Regions from separate parts of the Solibacillus sp. FSL K6-1554 genome, predicted to be linked through region 1. Evidence: riboswitches for the same ligand, from Rfam matches in the RefSeq annotation. Region 1 holds a riboswitch; each other region holds the start of a gene.

Region 1 (4,924 bases):
TTGCTCTGCATAAACTGTTGCAGCAAGCGGTAGGAATGGAGAACCGAAGCATGTAGAGAATACTGGTTCTGGCTCTGTTACACCACGTTCTGTGCCGGCAAGTTTTGATGTGAAACCACTTAGGAAGTGATACATTGCCTGCTCTTTTGTCAATTTAGAAATAGGAGGTAATACACCAAATGCATCGGCTGTTAAGAAGACGATTGTATTTGGATGACCTGCTACTGATGGTAACACAATATTGTCAATATAGTCGATAGGGTAAGCGACACGTGTATTTTCTGTTAATGAACCGTCAGCATAGTCGCATTCGCGTGTTTCAGGATCTACCGCAACGTTTTCCAGTACTGAACCAAAGCGAATTGCATTATAAATTTCCGGCTCATTTTCAGCAGATAGGTTGATTGTTTTTGCATAGCATCCACCTTCAATGTTGAATACGCCGTTATCAGACCAACCGTGCTCATCGTCACCGATTAATTTACGATCTTTATCAGCAGATAAAGTTGTTTTTCCCGTACCAGATAGACCGAAGAATAATGCAACATCGCCACCTTCACCAACGTTTGCAGAGCAATGCATTGGGAAGATACCTTGTTCAGGCAATAAGTAGTTCATAATACCGAAGATTGACTTCTTCATTTCACCTGCGTACTCAGTTCCGCCGATTAAGATGATTTTCTTTTCAATAGATGTTATAATGAATGTTTCCGATCCTGTACCGTCTACTTCAGGATCTGCTTTGAAGTTTGGCGCAGATACGATTGTAAACTCGGCAACATGTTTAGCCAATTCGTCTGCTGTTGGGCGGATGAACAATTGATGACAGAATAGATTATGCCAAGCATATTCATTAATTACTTTAATGGATAATTGAGACTCTTTGTCTGCACCTGCAAAACCGTTGAATACATATAACTCGTCACGTTCTTTTAAGTAATTTACAACTTTCACATAAAGTTTATCAAATACCTCTGCAGAAATCGGACGGTTAACTTTGCCCCAATCGATTTTATTGTTGCAAATTTCTTCTTTTACTATATATTTATCTTTTGGAGAACGGCCAGTGTATTTTCCTGTTTGGGCACGTAATGCACCTTCAACAGTCAGCACGGCTTCTCCGCGTGATGTAGCTTTTTCAACTAATTGTGGAACAGATAATTGAGTTTTGATGTTTTCCCCGTTTAAAAGTTCTTTCAGCTCGTTAGCAATTTCTACCGAATTCATCTATTAAATACCATCCTTTTTTATAGTATTCCCTTATAGAGGGGAGTTGATTCCTAATTCAAAAATAGTATAACACATTAAGTGAAATAATCTATACTAATTGCAAATTATTTTTTCCGGAATTTTAAACATTGCGAAATACGTCAAAATTTGTTGACAGCACTTGTTTTTTTGCGTAAGATGTTTAATTGAACGGATACTCTTATCCCGAGCTGGTGGAGGGGCAGGCCCTATGAAACCCGGCAACCTGCGTATATTTTATACGTGTTGGTGCCAACCTGATGCAAGGGCAAAAATTCCCTTGAACGATAAGAGTGAAAGGTAACGAAACGTAATATCCTTTCCTCACGTGTGATGAACACGGCTATGAGAGAAAGGATTTTTTTTATTTTGTTTTACAATTTCGTGCTGAGCGAAAATTATATAGTTACAGCCTTTCAGACCCTCGTGTTAAAGCAAATATAGCTTGACGTTAAAAGGTAGATACGCATTAGCGTAATTGCTTTATATAACGGACATGGGTAATGAGTACCGTATCAATAAAAAACAATTGCCAAAGTGATTTAGGAGGAAATGACATGACAAATCGTCGACTGTTTACATCAGAAAGTGTAACGGAAGGACATCCGGATAAAATTTGTGACCAAATTTCGGATGCCATTTTAGACGCTATTTTAGCTGCAGATCCAAATGCACGTGTAGCTTGTGAAACTACGGTAACAACAGGCTTAGTACTAGTATCTGGTGAGATTACAACTTCTACTTATGTAGATATGAAAGGAATTATCCGTGATACAGTGGCAGAAATCGGCTACACACGCGGTAAGTACGGCTTTGATGCGGAAAACCTTGCAGTACTAGTAGCTGTAGGAGAGCAATCACCTGACATTGCACAAGGTGTTGACCAAGCATTGGAAGCACGTGAAGGTTCAATGACGGATGATGAACTGGAAGCAATCGGTGCAGGCGACCAAGGATTAATGTTCGGCTATGCATGTAACGAAACACCGGAATTAATGCCGATGCCAATTTCTTTAGCTCATAAATTAGCACGTCGTTTAACAGAAGTACGTAAATCAGGAGAATTGGAATATTTACGTCCGGATGGTAAAACACAAGTAACAATCGAATATGATGAAAACAATGAACCTGTTCGTGTGGATACAATCGTTATTTCAACACAGCATGATGAAGAAGCAACATTAGAACAAATTCAAACAGATATTAAAGAGCACGTTATTAAACCGGTTGTTCCTGCTCAATTATTGGATGAAGCAACAAAATACTTCATCAACCCAACAGGTCGTTTCGTAATCGGCGGGCCTAAAGGAGATGCAGGTCTTACAGGTCGTAAAATTATTGTTGATACTTACGGCGGCTATGCGCGTCATGGTGGCGGAGCATTCTCCGGTAAGGATGCGACAAAAGTTGACCGCTCTGCAGCATATGCAGCACGTTATGTTGCTAAAAACATTGTAGCAGCTGGCCTAGCTGACCGTGCTGAAGTGCAACTGGCGTATGCAATCGGTGTTGCACAACCTGTATCAATCGCGGTTGATACATTCGGTACAGGAAAAGTAGAAGAATCAAAAATCGTGAACTGGGTACGTGAGCTATTTGATTTACGTCCTGCGGGCATTATTAAAATGCTTGATTTACGTCGTCCGATTTATAAGCAAACAGCAGCATACGGACATTTCGGTCGCACAGATTTAAATGTGCCATGGGAAAGTACGGATAAAGCGGCTGAATTGAAAGCTAAAGCAGGAATTTAATATAATAAAAAGGAGCATCCAGTTTAATGGATAGCTCCTTTTTTATGATCTTATATAAGATTTCTTTTTAACAAGGTATAGATTTATAAGATTCAAAGAGGGGAATGACTGTTAAATTATTTTTGAAGTGATTTATAGTATTGCCCTTTTGCCACATATTCTGAAATTATCCGATCCATATCTGCGCGATCTTCTGCTGTCACTTCACGTACGACTTTTGCTGGGCGACCCATCGCTAAACAATTGGGAGGAATCACTTTTCCCGGTGGTACAAGACTGCCGGCACCAATAAATGCACCCTCGCCTATAACAGCCCCGTCCAGTATGATGGAACCCATACCAACTAAAGCGCGTTTTTTAATTGTACAGCTATGTAATGTAACTTGATGACCTACTGTTACTTCGTCTTCAATAATGAGAGGGGCAGCGGGACTTTGGTGAAGGCAGCTCAAATCCTGGATACTGACACGGTCACCAATTATAGTTTTGTTTACATCGCCACGAATTACCGTGTTAAACCAAATTGAAGTTTCGGCACCGATTGTTACATCACCGGTAATTGTGGCATAGTCTGCAATGAATGCAGAAGGGTGAATCGTTGGTATTTTATCCTTATAAGGGTAAATCATGTGCATTTCCTCATTTCTTCTATAAAATTGTAGATAAATCTATAGATATCGTAACAAAACGTGAAGATTTTTCAATTAACATTTCTTTTAGAACGGAATGTATTATAATTATACAAATAAATAGTAATATAATGATGCCGATGTTAAAGAAGGTGCAATATCGTAATTTTTTGATAATCGGCAAACTCATTCCTGAATTAAAGGATCACGTGTTTATGTCATAAAAATATTTTATATGTAAGGAGTATTGGCCATGTGGAAATGGGAAACAGAGCAACAACCAAAAGCCGTAGTCGTTATTCTTCATAGCGCATATGAACATCATCGGTGGTACGCATGGTTAATTGAAAAGTTCCGCAGCTCACACTTTCATGTTGTAATGGGGGATTTACCTGGACATGGAGAGCAAGGAAAGTATACAACGTATCATGATGAAGATTTTAAAGAATATTATAAGTATACAAAAGTATTATTGAAAGTGGCACTAGAATATAACGTACCGCTTTTTATCGTAGGAAATGGCCTAGGGGCTGCAATAGCTACGTATGTACTTCAGAACAATAAAATAGAATGTGCGGGTGTTGTTTTAGCATCCCCCTGGTTTAATTTAAAGCTGGCACCGGGAAAATTGTCGAATGCTTTATCAAGCTTCAGCGCCATTACATCGAATGTTAAGCTGAAACATGAGTTGGAGCCTCACCATCTTACGCGGAACACAGATGTGTTAATGGAACTAAAAGAGCAATTACCGTTGAAGAGTATGGTGACGGTAAAATGGTATCGCGACTGGCAGCAAATGTCGCGGACAATCCGTAACCCTGAATTGAAGTTTCCGGATATCCCAGTATTATTAATGACGGGTGAAAATGATAAAGTTTCAGACATTAGTACATCTAAGAAATGGATAACAGAGCATACGCTTTCCGAGTTTCACTATAAGCAATGGAAAGGTTGCCTCCACAGCCTTTATTTTGAAGTGGAACGGGAAGATGTTTTTAAATTTACGATAGATTATATTAATAATGTTTTAAGAGACTTGGGATATATTATTGAATAGTGATAAGCCTAACAAAATCATACTTTGTTAGGTTTATTTTTATTTCCTTAAAAAAAATATATCGAAATTTTCGAATATTTGTAATATACTAAATTTCAAATTAATACATTATTTCAACAAAGGGGGTATAGTATGGGTTTCTTGAATGATTTTGTAGGATGGGCCAACAATATTTTATGGGGTCCTGTTATGATTTATGGTATTTTAATCGTTGGTTTATTTTTCTCTATCCTAAC
Region 2 (4,924 bases), 2.6 Mb from region 1:
CTAAGCTGGACGATTTTCTTATACGTAATACCTGTTGTAGCCATTATTGGGGCAATATTTGCTGTTGGGAAGGAGCAAAAAATTAAATCAGCCATCGTGCTTGTTGGCATTATTGGGATCGGCTATTTAGTAAGTGCACCATTTTTAAATGCAAATGAAAAATTCAAATCTTCAGAGATGAAAGAAAAAACGGAAATTTCGTCGTTTGATGAGACGAAAACACCGGCAAGTGTACCGCCAAAATTTGTTAAAAACAAAATGAAGAAAGCGTTTGGACAGGTTCCAAACACGAGCTATTATGAATTAGGAAACCTGCAAATTCAAAAAGTAAATGATCAGTATGTTTACATTGCACCTGTAGAATTTTCAGGATTCTTTAAATGGTTCAACGGAAAAACAACACCTGGTTATTTCACGATGAGTGCTACAGACTCAAGCGATAATCCAAAGTTTGTGAAGGCTGAAATGAACTATGTTCCATCTGCTTATTTAAATAAAAACCTGGAGCGTCATATTCGTCTTCAAAATCCATCATTAATTTTCTACGGAGATCCGCAGCTTGAAATTGATGAGGATGGTAAACCGTATTACATCCGTTCTTACGGGGAATTTATTTCAGCACGTAACGGCTTTGATGTAAAAGGGGTTGTACTTGTTGATGCGGAGACAGGTGCAACAGAGAAAATCGCGATTGCAGATGTACCGGCATTTATTGATGGTGCGGTATCACCGGAAGCGGTAAGTTTGCAAAATAGTTATTACGGTAATTATGTGCACGGATTCTGGAACAGTCTAGTCGGTAAAAAGGATGTTAAGTTGCCGAGCGATGAAGGTACGGAAGCAAATGTAAGCCCGATCTTTATGGAAGATGGGGAAATGTATTATTTCACTGATTTTACAAGTCCGAAAGAGGGCGTTGACTCGATGCTTGGTTATGCATTAACACATGCACGTACCGGTGAAGCGACGTACTATACCGGAAATCTGGAAGAGTCTTATATGGATTCCCAAGGGGCTCTTGAAATTATCGAGAAAAAGTTCATCGAAAAAGAATGGGAAGGTGAAATGCCGATCCTTTACAACTTCTACGGTGAAGCGAGCTGGCTGTCAGCTGTACTCGATGCGAACGGATTCCTGCAAAATTACTTTATCGTGTCAGCAGCAAATCCTGAAATTTCGGCGTATGGTACAACACCAAATGAAGCGTTAAGACTTTATAAAACAGCGCTAAGTCGTGGCGGAAGTACGGTAGACGGTACTTCAAATGCTGAAGAAGCAAAGGCGACGGTAAAAGTCGTGCGTGTTTATAAAGAGCGTGTAGGTGATTTCACGATCGTATCATTCCTGGCAAATACAGGTGAAAACTTCATTGTTTCTACAGAAGTTGCACCGTTTGCAATTTACTTGCAAGAAGGCGATCAGGCGACCATTACGTATGCGAAAACAGGGGAAGATTTCCAGCCTGTGAAAGCATTGCAAATTGAAGGATTGAAATAAACAAAGAAATTTGGGCAGAAGTAGAAGTACCGCTGAATAAGAAGAAAACCCTTATTAAGAAACGGATACTTTGTAAAATTGATTGGAATGTAGGGCGACTCCAGCGGGAACAGCACGACGCCTGAGACTACAGGCTCAGGCCGTGCCCGCGGAAAGCGTCCCGGAATGGAAATCAATTTTTAACGCTCAGCAAAAAAATGCTATTTTTCTCACAGAGAAAAATAGCATTTTTGGTTTATTAGCCTACTTCCAAGTGAAACCTTGTGAAGCGAGAAACTCTTTCATATGTGGACGATTTTGTTCTACTAAGTAATCAGCCATTTGCTTCGTCCATGTTGCCGTCTTTTGATTTGAAGATCGGCTGCTGTAATAGTCTTCCATAATCCCATCATACTCATCTAGAAGCGTATCGTATTGATCAACGTCATAGCCATTTTCATGCAATACCGCAGCTACTGGTAAGCGCGGTTTTGTTTCATTGCGTTTTGTCGGTGTACCAATCGTCATCGCAAATAGCGGGAAAACATATTCCGGTAAATTGAACAGCTCGCTAATTTCCTTAGGATTTGTACGGGCACCGCCAATATAGCAAATGCCATAACCCATTGATTCTGCTGCAATAACAAAGTTTTGCGCAAATAATGCAACATCTGCTACACCTACAAGCACGTTTTCAGCCGTGTCAGCAGAAATATCGACTCCGTGCTTTTGACCAGCTACCTGCAAACGTTTGAAATCTACGCAAAACAAGAAAGAGGCACCAGCTGTTTTGAATTGGAATTCGTTTTTAGACAGTTCACCCAGCTTAGTTTTCTTTTCTTCATCCGTTACCCAGATAACACTGTATGCCTGCACAAAATGCGAGCTTGCCGCCATTTGTGCTGTTTCGATTAAATCGATGACAGTTTCTTTTGAAATTTCCTCACCTGTATATTTGCGAACAGATGTGTGACTGCGTAATAATTCTTTTGTATTCACGTGAACATCTCCCTTTTATGTAATAAAAATCTTAATGGTATATCCTTCAAGCTTATTTTAGTCAATATTTTAGTTGAAGTCGATTATAAGCGTCTATTCAATTCATAGGGAGGAAATTTTTGCATATCGTTAAATACAGATAAGAGTAATCAGAATAGAAATCTGAAAATTTTAATTTTTTTGTGTTGACATATCGGATTAGTATGTTTTATACTGAGACTCAACGATGGAACACAAATCACATAACTCTTATCAAGAGCGGCGGAGGGAATAGGCCCTGAGATGCCCGGCAACCAGTAAGTGATGAACTGACTAAGGTGCTAAATCCTACAAAATGGACAATCATTTTGAAAGATAAGAGGAGGCAAACTTGCTCATGCGCAACCCTCTTCTTAACTGAAGAGGGTTTTTTTCATTTAAAAAATCCTCCTCAAAAACACCGATTTCACCATCGATTAAATTTTTGGGGGTATTAAAATGACAAATTTAAGACCAGAAACATTATTATTACACGGGGGTCAAAAGCCAGACCCGGAAACAGGAGCAATTGCAGTTCCGGTTTACCGTACAACGGCCTATGCATTTAATGACACAGCTCATGCGCAACGTCTATTTGCATTACAGGAAACAGGCAATATTTATTCAAGAATTATGAACCCGACAGTCGGGGCATTTGAGGAACGGGTTGCTTTATTAGAAGGGGGCACAGCTGCAGTAGGGCTTTCATCTGGCGCAGCAGCAGTAGCATTTTCTATTTTAAACGTAGCCGGTGCAGGGGATGAAATTGTAGCGGCAGGTTCACTTTACGGTGGGACATATAATTTATTCGCGACAACATTGCCTCGCTACGGCATTACAGTAAAATTCGTAGATGAATCAAATCCTGAGAATTTCCAAGCGGCAATCACTGATAAAACGAAGGCAATCTTCGCAGAAATTATCGGAAATCCAAGCTTGAAAGTACTGGATATTGAAGCGGTAGCAAACATCGCTCATGACAATGGTCTTCCTTTATTAATCGACAGCACATTTGCTTCCCCATATGGAAGTAATCCGATTGAATTCGGCGCGGATGTTGTCATTCATTCTGCAACAAAATGGATTGGCGGTCATGGAACGACGATCGGCGGGATTGTCGTTGATGCCGGTAAATTCGACTGGACACAAGGAAGACATCCAGGGTTTACAGAACCCGATACTTCATACCACGGTCTAAGATACGGAATTGACACAGCAGGCGCTGCATTTGCGACAAAGCTTCGTGTTCAACTATTGCGTGATTTTGGTCCAACATTATCTGCTGACGCGGCATTTAATTTCCTGCAAGGACTTGAAACGCTTCATTTGCGTATTGTCCGACACAATGAAAATACACAGAAAGTTGCCGAGTATTTAAGAAACCACCCATTTGTGGAGTACGTGAATTACAACGGCTTTGAAGATTTTGCGACACATGATTTAGCGAAAAAGTATTTGAAAAACGGCTTCGGATCAATCATTACGTTCGGAATTAAAGGCGGACGTGAAGCTGGCCGCCAAGTAATCGATAACGTGGAATTGTTCTCACATGTAGCGAACGTTGGCGATGCCCGTTCATTAATTATTCATCCTGCGAGCACAACACACCAACAGTTATCTGCGGAAGAATTAAAAACTGCCGGCGTATCGGAAGAGCTCATTCGCTTATCGATCGGGTTAGAAGCAGCGGAAGATATTATCGCGGATTTAGAGCAGGCATTAGCGAAAGTTGCAGCGGAAGTTGGAGTAGAAACAAACGCATAATGCTTTAAAAAAAGGCTTAGCTTTTCCCATTCGAAAAGCTAAGCAATTTTTAGAAAATTAATCCCTACTATTTTTATAAGTTTTATTGACAAATTAAATACCTAGTAATACAATTGGGATAATTATATTATCAACCGAAAAAATTTAAAGTGATGTTGCAGCATCATTGGAAGAAAAGGAGTTGTTCAACATGGGGAAAGTATACAGTGCACAAAACGTTGCAGCCTATATTATTTATGAACTAAATGACGTAAAGGAATTTGTGAACGCTTGTGCGATCCAGCAAATTTTGGCGGATGTGAATACGATGTGGCAGCATGTTTTCGGACACAGTGCTTTCTCAGAACAATCTCACGATCTTGCCACAGCGGGTTATGTTATAAAAGAAGTTGCCGAGGAATACAGAATTCATGGTACAGCCCATATTTTGTCGCCAGCTAGAGAGTGGTTCTTAAAATATGGGGAATTTCAGTTAGTAGAGCGCCCATACGCGGTCCCTGACTTCTCGGCAAAAGAGGAAATCGTCATGACCAAGATTTTAACTGCCTATCGTTTACGGGCATATAATGATATAAACGTGGCAGTATAAAATAATTCCGGAACACTAGCGAGCCCCCTTGCTAGTGTTTTTTTATTTGGTGATTTTTTTACACGGTGTATATGGTTT
Region 3 (4,924 bases), 770 kb from region 1:
CCTTGCAGTTTTTTCGATAATGACTCCGGTGTTTCATGATAGCAGCCTTCCTCGTCCGGTAAACCGGCATTCGGATAACAGCTAATATATCCATTTGAAAGCTCTGCCAATGAACGGATATGATCGGTCATAAATTCCGGACCTGTTGCACAGTTCAGTCCGACAGACAACGGCTTAATATGCTCAATAGAAATATAAAATGCTTCGATTGATTGCCCGGCAAGCGTTGTTCCCATTGGCTCAATTGTTCCTGAAATCATGACAGGCAGCTCTTTGCCAAGTTCCTCAAATGCACGGTGAATGGCAATCGTTCCCGCTTTAACATTGAGCATATCCTGGGAAGTCTCCATTAAGAGCAGATCCGCCCCAGCTTCGATTAGCGCTTTTGCCTGTATATAAAAGTTTTCTTCCAACTCTTCAAATGTAATACCGCCTGTTACCGACAATGTTTTTGTAGTAGGTCCGATTGCACCTGCGACAAAGCGCGGCCATTCTGGTGTCGAAAACTCTTTTGCCGCCTCTAGTGCAATTTTAACCGCCCGCTTATTAATTTCAACCGCCTTGTCACCTAAGTCATATTCATCCAATACGAGTGGTGTACCGCCAAACGTATTGGTACAAATAATATCAGCGCCAGCAGCTAAATATTCACGGTGGATTTTACCCAATACATCAGGTCTTGTCAGCACCAGGTTTTCATTACAACCGTCTAAGTCTTCTCCGCCAAAATCTTCATATGTTAGGTTTTCTGCCTGAAGCATCGTCCCCATGGCACCATCGATGATAAGTATTCTTTTTTGTAATTGCTCATGAATCGGGTGATTATACATTCGACTGAACTCCTTTACTTTCCACATCATATTGTTTTACATAGTCCATTAATTCCAGCGTCATATCATAGCGTAAAAACGGTGTAATTAAATAAATACCGTTAAAGTATTCACACGCTGTATCGAGCAGCTCTTTAGCAATCGCAATTCCTTCTGCTGTCGATGCTTCCTTGTCATCCCCACAGGCAGCCATGCGCGCAAGTACTTCATCGGACAGTTTAATGCCCGGTACTTCATGATGTAAAAATTCCGCGCTGCGTGAAGATGTTAGTGGCATAATCCCGATATAAATCGGTGTTTCCAAATGCTTCGTCGCCTCATAGATTTCGATAATCTTTTCTTTCGTATAAACCGGCTGTGAAATAAAGTAATCTGCTCCATGCTCGATTTTCTTTTCTAAACGGGCTACAGCACGGTCCAGTACACGAACATTCGGATTAAAGGCAGCGGCTACCGAGAAATTTGCCTGTTTACGCAGCGATTTCCCAGTAAAAGAACCACCTTTATTTAACTGCTTAATTAGAGAAATCAGTTCCATTGATGAAACATCATATACGCTCGTCGCCCCCGGGAAATCCCCTACTTTTGTCGGGTCTCCTGTCACGACAAGAATATCATGAAGTTCCAGTGCATCAAGTCCCATTAAATGTGACTGAAGCCCAATTAAATTTCGGTCACGGCATGTCAAATGCGGCAATGAACGAATTCCTTGCTCTTTTAAAATCGCAGCCATCGCGATATTACTGATGCGCGGTGAAGCAAGTGAGTTATCAGCCATCATAATGACATCGGCTCCTGCTTTAGATAACTGTTTTGCCCCTTCTACAAATCCGTCAATTTCCAGATGACGTGGCGTATCCAGTTCCACTATAACTGAACGTTCACGTTTTGCTTTTTCGTGGAGCGGCTCCTGTTTGCGTGGCTCCGGAATTCGGACAAATTGTGTAGACCTGTGTTTTTCTTCCTTCGTTTCAATTGGCTGCATATTCGCCAAACGTTTTTTTACGGCTGCAATATGCTTCGGTGTCGTCCCGCAGCATCCGCCAATTAAACGGACACCTTGGTTTACGAGTTCAACTGCTGCACGTGCGAAATAATCGGTTTCCGACTCATAAACTACTCGACCATCTTCAATGTCCAATAATGATGCATTCGGATAAGCTGATAAAAAAGCTTTATTCGGTAAATTAACCCCTTCAAATGCCTGAATTGTATGGAAAGGACCTAATCGGCAGTTACTCCCAACAATATCTGCACCTAACCTTTCCAAGTCTTGAAACGCTTCATTTAACGTCATTAAATTTTGAAGGACACCCGGTTCCTGCATCGTCACTTGAGCAATGATCGGCAAATCGGTCATCGAACGTAATAGATGGACACAATGCGATAATTCTTCAAAATCGTAATACGTTTCCAATAAAAATCCATCCGGTTCACCTGCTAGTAATACTTCCGCCTGTTCTTGGAACGCTGCTAAAATTTCATCTAATGTTGCATCACTTTTACGAATTCCCCGAATACCACCGATTGTTGCCAGAACATATTGCCCATCCAGGGAAGCTGCCCGCTTTGCGATCTTTAACGCTGCTTCATTAAACTCCTTCACACGATTTTCATAACCATAACGTGCAAGCTTAATGCGGTTAGCTCCATATGTATTGGTCTGAATAATATCTGCACCTGCCGCAATATATTCACTATGAATTTTCTCTATAATATCAGGACGGGCAATATTCATTTCTTCATGGCAATAATCCAACCCATATGAATAAAGAAGTGTCCCGATTGCTCCGTCGGCTGTTAAAACCCGTGTTTGTAATTCTTCAAGTAAACCCATTGCCTTCACTCCATCATTTACAGTATTTTCAGTATTTTAACGATACAAAAAAGCCTTCTTTCATTAAAGAAAAGAAGGCATAGTAGTTATCGACTTAATCCCTTCTCATCTTCTGGCATTCGCCACTGGATTTAGCACCTGACTTAATGTTGGTTGCTGAAGTTTCATCGGGCCAGTCCCTCGACTTCTCTTGATAAGAAATAATATGAATTTTTGAAATATTTAAATGAATCATAACGTTATCTAATACGTCCGTCAATACCCTTTAGCTGAATGAAGTATTTTTTTACATAATTCGACTAATAATGTGTTCAGCTGTTTTTTTGCCGTTTTGAATACAAGCACCGATTCCTACTCCGAAATAGGCACATCCTGCTAATAGAACATTCGGGTAATCCGTTGCCAGTTGCTGTATAACTTTTGATAAGGCTTCATTATGCGCCAAATCATAGCGCGGCATTTGGTCAATCCACTTTGTTACATTAATGACAGTTGGATCCGCTTCAACACCTAAGCTGAGACGAATGTCTTCCAATGCAACTTTTGTCAGTTCTTCATCTGACATGGCTGCCAACTCTTCATAGCGCGGATTAATATCTTTATAAAACAAGCGAACGAGTAAATTGCCTTCTGCTGACGTATGCTTCCATTTACGGCTCGTCCATGTCGATGCATTACAAATTAAATCACTATTATGCGAAACGATAAAGCCGGTACCATCAGCCGGTAATATATCGTCCGGTACATCAAAGCCAACATACATCGTTAAAGTAGATGCCGTCGTGAACTTTTTCAGCTGTTCCTCTAATGAATTATCCTGTATTACATAATGTACCGTCTCATTTGGAACGGCCAGTACAACAATATCTGCCAATATTGTTTCATCTTCCAGCACGACTTCATATTGCTCACCTTTTTTTAGAATTTGCTTTGTTACTGTCTTTCTCATGAATTCAACTTCCGGCAGCTGTTCTTCTAAACGATTGATTAATGCTGATAAACCCGGACGGAAAGAAATAAACTTCTTATTCGCAGCTTTTTCGAATTGCTCGCGATGTGCCTCGAAGCCTTTAATAATCGATCCGTAGTTGTTTTTATAATCCACTAAATACGGCAATGTAGATGCCAGGCTTAATTGATATAAATCGCCTGAATAAACTCCTGCCAATACTGGGGCAATTTGCTTTCGAACAATTTCTTCACCTAAAAAATATTCTAAAAACGTACCGATAGAGCTTTCTTTAGTAAATTTAGTATTCGGGATTTCTAAATCTTGAAGGGCCCTCTTCTTTCCTTCTTCTGAAATTAACGTACTTGACATGAGCGATTCTACACTCATCGGAATACCGAATGTCGAACCTGCCGGAATAGCATGCAGCTCGTTATTCGTATGAATGTAGGAAATACCTGTTTCGTTATAGACAAGCTCTGATTCAAAATTAAGCTCCTTAACAAGCTCCAATACCCCTGGATGGCGTGCTACAATTGAATCAGCCCCTGTTTCCATAATAAACCCTTTATCGTATTCGGAATGAATTTTTCCGCCTAAATATGCGTTCTTTTCAATCAGTATTAACCGCGCTTCCACGTTTTGCTCATGCATTTTATTTTTCAGATAATGCATCGTACATAGCCCGGTAATTCCTCCACCTACAACTACTACTGTTTTCATATCCATTCTCTCCTATTTCGTTCGCTTCTCTTCTTATAGTATAAACTTTTTCATACGAAATATGGTCAGATGGGTATTACAATTTTCAGAACTCCATAAGAAAAGCCACCCTACCTCGACAGATTCCCAGGTAGGATGGCCTCTATTTTACTTATAAGAAAGTTGCTTTGTCAGGGAAATTATTTCTGCTTCCAAAGATGTAGAACGTTTATCAAAATAGCGTATACGTTCATTGCTGCGGTTTTCTAAATGTTTGTTAAGATCTAGCATATTTACAGCGTCGCCGGCAAATAGCTTTAAAGTACGAACACCAGATTCAATTTTCCGAACTTCTTTTCCATATACAAGTGCGGAATTGTCTGTTGTTTTACCTTTTTTCAATTCCAAAATATTCGTATTAATAAGCTCATCAATTTGATCGTAACGTTTGTTTTGTTTATCAGTCATCATTTGAATTTTTTGTTTGTATTTAATAACATCTTTATGGTCTAATCCAGTTTGGACATAGCTTTTTAAATATTCGACAATTGTACATAGCGTCGTCAGATTCTCTCGCTGTTCTAATAGCATTTGTTGTAGTTTTTG
Region 4 (4,924 bases), 1.0 Mb from region 1:
GGATTTTAAACTGTTGACTGAAGGGGTTTCCTTTCAGTCTTTTTTTGTGCCTGAAATTCAGAACGCGAGCTTTGTAAGTTTTTTTTATTTACTGCATAATGGCAATAGAGGTGAAACATATGGAAATCAAACTATCAGAAAAAGCACTCAATTGGTTTAAACAAGAGATGGAAGTAGAAAAAGGCGATTTTATTCGCTTTTATGCACGATATGGAGGTTCTTCACCTTTTCATGAAGGTTTTTCGTTAGGCATGACCCGGGAACAGCCGCATGAAATAGGCGTTGAAACAGTTGTTGAAGGCATTCATTATTATATCGAAAAATCCGATGAATGGTTTTTTAATGAACATCATTTAGTTGTAGATGTCGACAATTCGTCCGATGAATTGCGCTATTCATATGAAAATTAAATACCTATATTCCCTATTCTAATCGGGTCTATTTGCAGCTCAAAAAGTTCAAATGTTTCGAATTTATTGTAAATCCATTTTTGCCGATTCAATCGTTATAATGAGTAAGGATTATATTGAGGATTGATGAGGGATTACATGTGAAAGTGAAACAGGAATTTTATTGGCGCTGCGTATTTTTTATTGCAGGCATCATTGTTTTATCATTAGGCGTCGCATTGACGATCAAAGGACAAATACTGGGCGTTGGGTCATGGGATGTCCTTCATATCGGACTACAAAAAAACTTGGGCTTGACGGTCGGTATGTGGTCCATTATTTTGGGCTTGCTAATTCTGGCTGTTGATACGTTTTTCACAAAAAGATTGCCAAAAGCAGGGACTTATTTGGACATGTTCCTGACAGGGATTTTTATTGATATATTTTTGATAGTATTACCGGATGCGAATACACTGTTAGAACAAACATTGGCGTTTGTTGTTGGCGTTGTCCTGCTCGGCTTCGGCTGCGGGATGTATATGGTCGCAAACCTCGGTGTAGGACCTCGTGATACATTAATGCTGCTGTTGGTGCATCGCCTCGGCTGGAGTGTCAACCGCGCACGGACGACAATGGAAGTAACGGTTGCTGTATTAGGTTTTGTATTGGGCGGACCAGTCGGAGTCGGTACTGTATTTATGGCGTTCGGCTTAGGGCCTGTCGTACAATGGGCACTCAAATGGAACGGAAAGCTGTTCCACCGCGCAGCAGGTGTCGAAAGTGTTGTTATATAAATAATGAGGAGAGCAAGCATTATGCGTTTGCTTTCTTTTTTTTACATTTAAATTGTTACAATTTTCAAAAAATACTTTCACGACAATGAAAAAAGGTGCATAGTAGTAAGTGGAGGTGTTTTTAAAATGATACATATTGAAAATATCCATTTATATCGCAATGACAAAAAGATTTTAAATGATTTAAGCTGGCATGTACAAAAAGGACAGCATTGGGCTATTTTAGGGTTAAACGGATCCGGCAAAACGACGTTGCTGAAAGTTATTAACGGCTATATTTGGCCAAATGAAGGTAAGGTCCAAGTACTGGGTGAAACATATGGCAAGACGTATATACCGAAACTGCGGACACGGATCGGCTGGGTCAGCAATGCGATGATCGATAACTTCAACTGGCAGGATAATGCAATTGAAATCGTGCTCAGCGGAAAATTCGGTGCCCTTCGCCTTTTCAATGATGTGACGGAAGAAGAAATTGACCATGCGGTTTCTATTATGAAGCATTTTCACTGTGACCATTTAGCAAATAAATCATTCGAGCATTTGTCTCAAGGTGAACGGCAGCGTGTTCAAATAGCAAGGGCCATTATGGCTGATCCGGAAATCTTAATATTGGATGAGCCATGTGGCGGTCTGGACTTAATCGAACGGGAAAACTTGCTGCAAACAATAGAACAGATTGCACAGGCAGAAAACGGCCCTACCCTAATTTACGTGACGCATCATGTAGAAGAAATACTTCCTTGTTTTAGCCATGTACTTTTAATGAAAGACGGAAAAAATGTCGAAGCCAATGCACGCGAAGTTGTTTTAACAGACGAATTATTAAGCGATTTCTTCGGGCGGGAAATTAGTTTGCAGATTGAACGCGAACGTGCCTGGGTCGCAATTAAATAAAACGAACCAGCAGGAGTCCATCTCTTGCTGGTTCGTTTCATTTATAAGCATTAAATATGATATTCAATATTTTCATCGACGTAATGCCATTCATACGGCGTTTCTTGGTATACGTAGTAGTTCAGCCAGTTGTAGAACAACAGATGCGAATGGGCACGCCAAACATTTTTCGGTGCCTGCAACGGGTCGTTATTCGGGAAATAGTTGATCGGAATTTCCGTATTGTCCGGATCTTTCTCAATATCTCGGAAGTACTCATCCGATAAAGTCGTTGCATCATATTCCAGATGCCCTGTAATCATAATATGTTTATTGTTTTTCGATTGAACGATAAACACGCCTGCATCATCCGAATAGCTTAATAGTCGCAAGTCAGGGTGTGCCCGCACTTCATCAATTGAAACCGACGTGTGGCGTGAATGCGGTGCCACATACTCATCACTGAATCCCCGCACTAAATCTACTGTTAAATCCGTAATCACATGGGAATAAACACCGGAGCATTTCTTCGGCAATTCGAATTTTCCAATGCCAAAATGGTGATACAAGGCAGCTTGGGCGCCCCAACATATATACATAATCGAAGTGACATGTTCATCTGCCCAGTCCATAACATGCGTAATCTCATTCCAGTAGCCAACATCTTCAAAATCCATTTTCTCTACTGGCGCTCCTGTAATAATGAGCCCATCAAAGCGACGGTGCTTCACTTGGTCGAACGTTCGGTAAAATGTATCTAAATGCGATTTGGAAACATTTTTTGATTCGTATGTAGCCGTGTTTAAAAATGTCACATCTACCTGTAATGGTGTATTACCGAGTAAGCGCAGCAACTGCAGTTCGGTTTTCTCTTTTTCAGGCATTAGATTAAACACTAAAATATTTAATGGTCGAATTTGTTGTGTTTTCGCACGGTCTTCCTCCATGACGAAAATCTTCTCTTTTCTAAGCAGCTCACCCGCCGGTAAATGTTTCGGGATATTAATCGGCATTCCACTTTCCCCCTCATAAACTTTTTCAACAATCTTTTAATAATCTGTAGTTTTCAGGCAATGCATTGTTTTATGAATGAAACAAACTGTTCCAGAACAATATAAAAAGCCCCTCTCATTCCAGCAAAACAGAAATGAGAGGGGCCTTTTTACCCGTTCTTATCTGCCAAGGTTCACACCTTGCTGGAAGTAGCACCTTTCTAGTTGAACTAGAGGTTGCTGAAGCATCATAAGGCCAAGTCCCTCCGCTTCTCTTGATAAGACTATTAAATTGTCATTAGTGTATCATGTACTTTATAATTTTGCAATAATTCTAAAAATATTATTTCACGCTTACTACAACTGTTCTTTTTCTATATTGAATAACATTGTCTCCAGCTGTTCATCCCATACACGTGTCAATGTATTGTATACCCGCATAAAATGTCTGTTTTCCTTTTGATCGAAAAGCAAAAAACATAGGACCGGTATATCATTAATCTGGATCGATTCCGTCGAAACAACACTCGTTATATAGTGCGGTACTTCATCTTCCGCCACCGGTTGTTCGGAAAGTCGCTGTTGTATGAAATCAATCAGCACTCTCTCTTCAATTGCTTCGATTTCTTCTGTTTCGATTGTCGGGAAAGGCTCCGGAAACTCTTCCAAATCCGCAAATTCCTCCAGGTCACCCTCCAATGGCTGCTCATGGATCGGGCTGTATTGAATAAAATAACTTGTTTCTTCAAGCTCCTCTTCAAAAATGCCCGATTCCAGCTGTGCCTTACCCTTAGCGGTAAGTGCAAATTCCTGTTCCTTCACAATCATACCCAGTCGTAACATTTTATTCGTCAAATCATGAATAAATAACGGTTCCACTAACAAAATTTCGGCTAATAACTCAACATTTTTCAGCTTTGCCTTCTCAAATGAAATGAGCATCATCTTCATTAAAATATCCATCGCATTGCGCATCACCGGATGATATTTTACTTCCAATGTGTGAATCGGAATAGCATATTGCATTTGCTTTTTTATTTCAATGGACGGGTTTTGGATGAGTTCTTTCTGCAGCTGTAAAACTGTACTTTGTAAATCCATTCAATCCCCCTGTTTCTACACAGCATAATAGCCGTCTTGCTCTTTTACTGTCGTTAATACATGGGCATACATATCCCGTGTTTTCGCGCTTTTAGGACGCTTTGTGAACATTTCAGTACTGCCGATCATGATCAGCAGTTCCCTTGCGCGGGATAATGCAACATTAAGGCGGCGGTAATCTTTCGCAAACCCGATTTCTCCGCGCTCATTGTCATGGTTCCGCACCATGCTGACGATAATCACATCCATCTCCATCCCTTGGAATTTATCGACTGATCCTGTACGGATGTGTAAATGCGGTACACTGATTTCCTGTTCGATCAAACGGTTGATGCGTTTTACTTGCTCCGCGTAGAAAGAAATAACGCCAACCGATTTTAATGCGTCCTGCGGAATGAATCCTTGTGCTTTCGCTTGTTCTGTCGCTGCATTCAATTCAAGTAGCTGCTGTTTAATTTGTTCCAGCTCAGCCAAATTAAAAAGACTCGAACCTTCTTTCATACGCTCTTCAAAATACGGCTTATCATTTGGAATATCGAGCCATAGTAAATGGTGTTTCCTCGAAATTTTGGATGTTTCAAGGAAATGGTCACGTACAGCATCCGAATCCTCTAACCCGCATTGCAGCTGTTCGGATTCATTTTCGTAAAACGGTGTGATAGTTGACATAATATTTTTATGCATACGATATTGAAGTGCGAGCATTGTTTTGTTTTGTGACGGCAGATTGTTATAAAGTCGCTCGAACAATGATTCTTCCAGTAACTTTTCA

What was found. Region 1 has a riboswitch for S-adenosylmethionine ahead of metK (methionine adenosyltransferase). Riboswitches for the same ligand answer to the same signal wherever they lie in the genome.
Region 2: another riboswitch for S-adenosylmethionine. It lies ahead of MHB58_RS01890 (O-acetylhomoserine aminocarboxypropyltransferase/cysteine synthase family protein); the one in region 1 lies ahead of metK (methionine adenosyltransferase).
Region 3: another riboswitch for S-adenosylmethionine. It lies ahead of MHB58_RS18475 (bifunctional homocysteine S-methyltransferase/methylenetetrahydrofolate reductase); the one in region 1 lies ahead of metK (methionine adenosyltransferase).
Region 4: another riboswitch for S-adenosylmethionine. It lies ahead of metA (homoserine O-acetyltransferase MetA); the one in region 1 lies ahead of metK (methionine adenosyltransferase).

The regions. Positions count from the first base shown of each region.
Region 1 covers NZ_JBBOSS010000001.1:2,948,110-2,953,033, reverse strand. The annotation lists gene pckA (phosphoenolpyruvate carboxykinase (ATP)) at 1-1,227, opposite strand, end outside; SAM riboswitch class I at 1,427-1,542, shown strand; gene metK (methionine adenosyltransferase) at 1,806-3,002, shown strand; gene MHB58_RS14615 (gamma carbonic anhydrase) at 3,119-3,631, opposite strand; gene MHB58_RS14610 (alpha/beta hydrolase) at 3,885-4,688, shown strand; gene MHB58_RS14605 (alanine/glycine:cation symporter family protein) at 4,821-4,924, shown strand, end outside.
Region 2 covers NZ_JBBOSS010000001.1:379,678-384,601, forward strand. The annotation lists gene MHB58_RS01880 (hypothetical protein) at 1-1,497, shown strand, start outside; gene nfsA (oxygen-insensitive NADPH nitroreductase) at 1,741-2,475, opposite strand; SAM riboswitch class I at 2,722-2,836, shown strand; gene MHB58_RS01890 (O-acetylhomoserine aminocarboxypropyltransferase/cysteine synthase family protein) at 2,953-4,257, shown strand; gene MHB58_RS01895 (hypothetical protein) at 4,448-4,846, shown strand.
Region 3 covers NZ_JBBOSS010000001.1:3,716,213-3,721,136, forward strand. The annotation lists gene metH (methionine synthase) at 1-830, opposite strand, end outside; gene MHB58_RS18475 (bifunctional homocysteine S-methyltransferase/methylenetetrahydrofolate reductase) at 823-2,667, opposite strand; SAM riboswitch class I at 2,770-2,867, opposite strand; gene hemG (protoporphyrinogen oxidase) at 2,954-4,339, opposite strand; gene MHB58_RS18485 (chemotaxis protein) at 4,487-4,924, opposite strand, start outside.
Region 4 covers NZ_JBBOSS010000001.1:1,903,593-1,908,516, reverse strand. The annotation lists gene plsY (glycerol-3-phosphate 1-O-acyltransferase PlsY) at 1-9, shown strand, start outside; gene MHB58_RS09305 (HesB/YadR/YfhF family protein) at 120-410, shown strand; gene MHB58_RS09300 (YczE/YyaS/YitT family protein) at 557-1,183, shown strand; gene MHB58_RS09295 (ABC transporter ATP-binding protein) at 1,310-2,080, shown strand; gene metA (homoserine O-acetyltransferase MetA) at 2,131-3,072, opposite strand; SAM riboswitch class I at 3,229-3,336, opposite strand; gene MHB58_RS09285 (nucleoside-diphosphate sugar epimerase) at 3,409-4,152, opposite strand; gene MHB58_RS09280 (AAA domain-containing protein) at 4,168-4,924, opposite strand, start outside.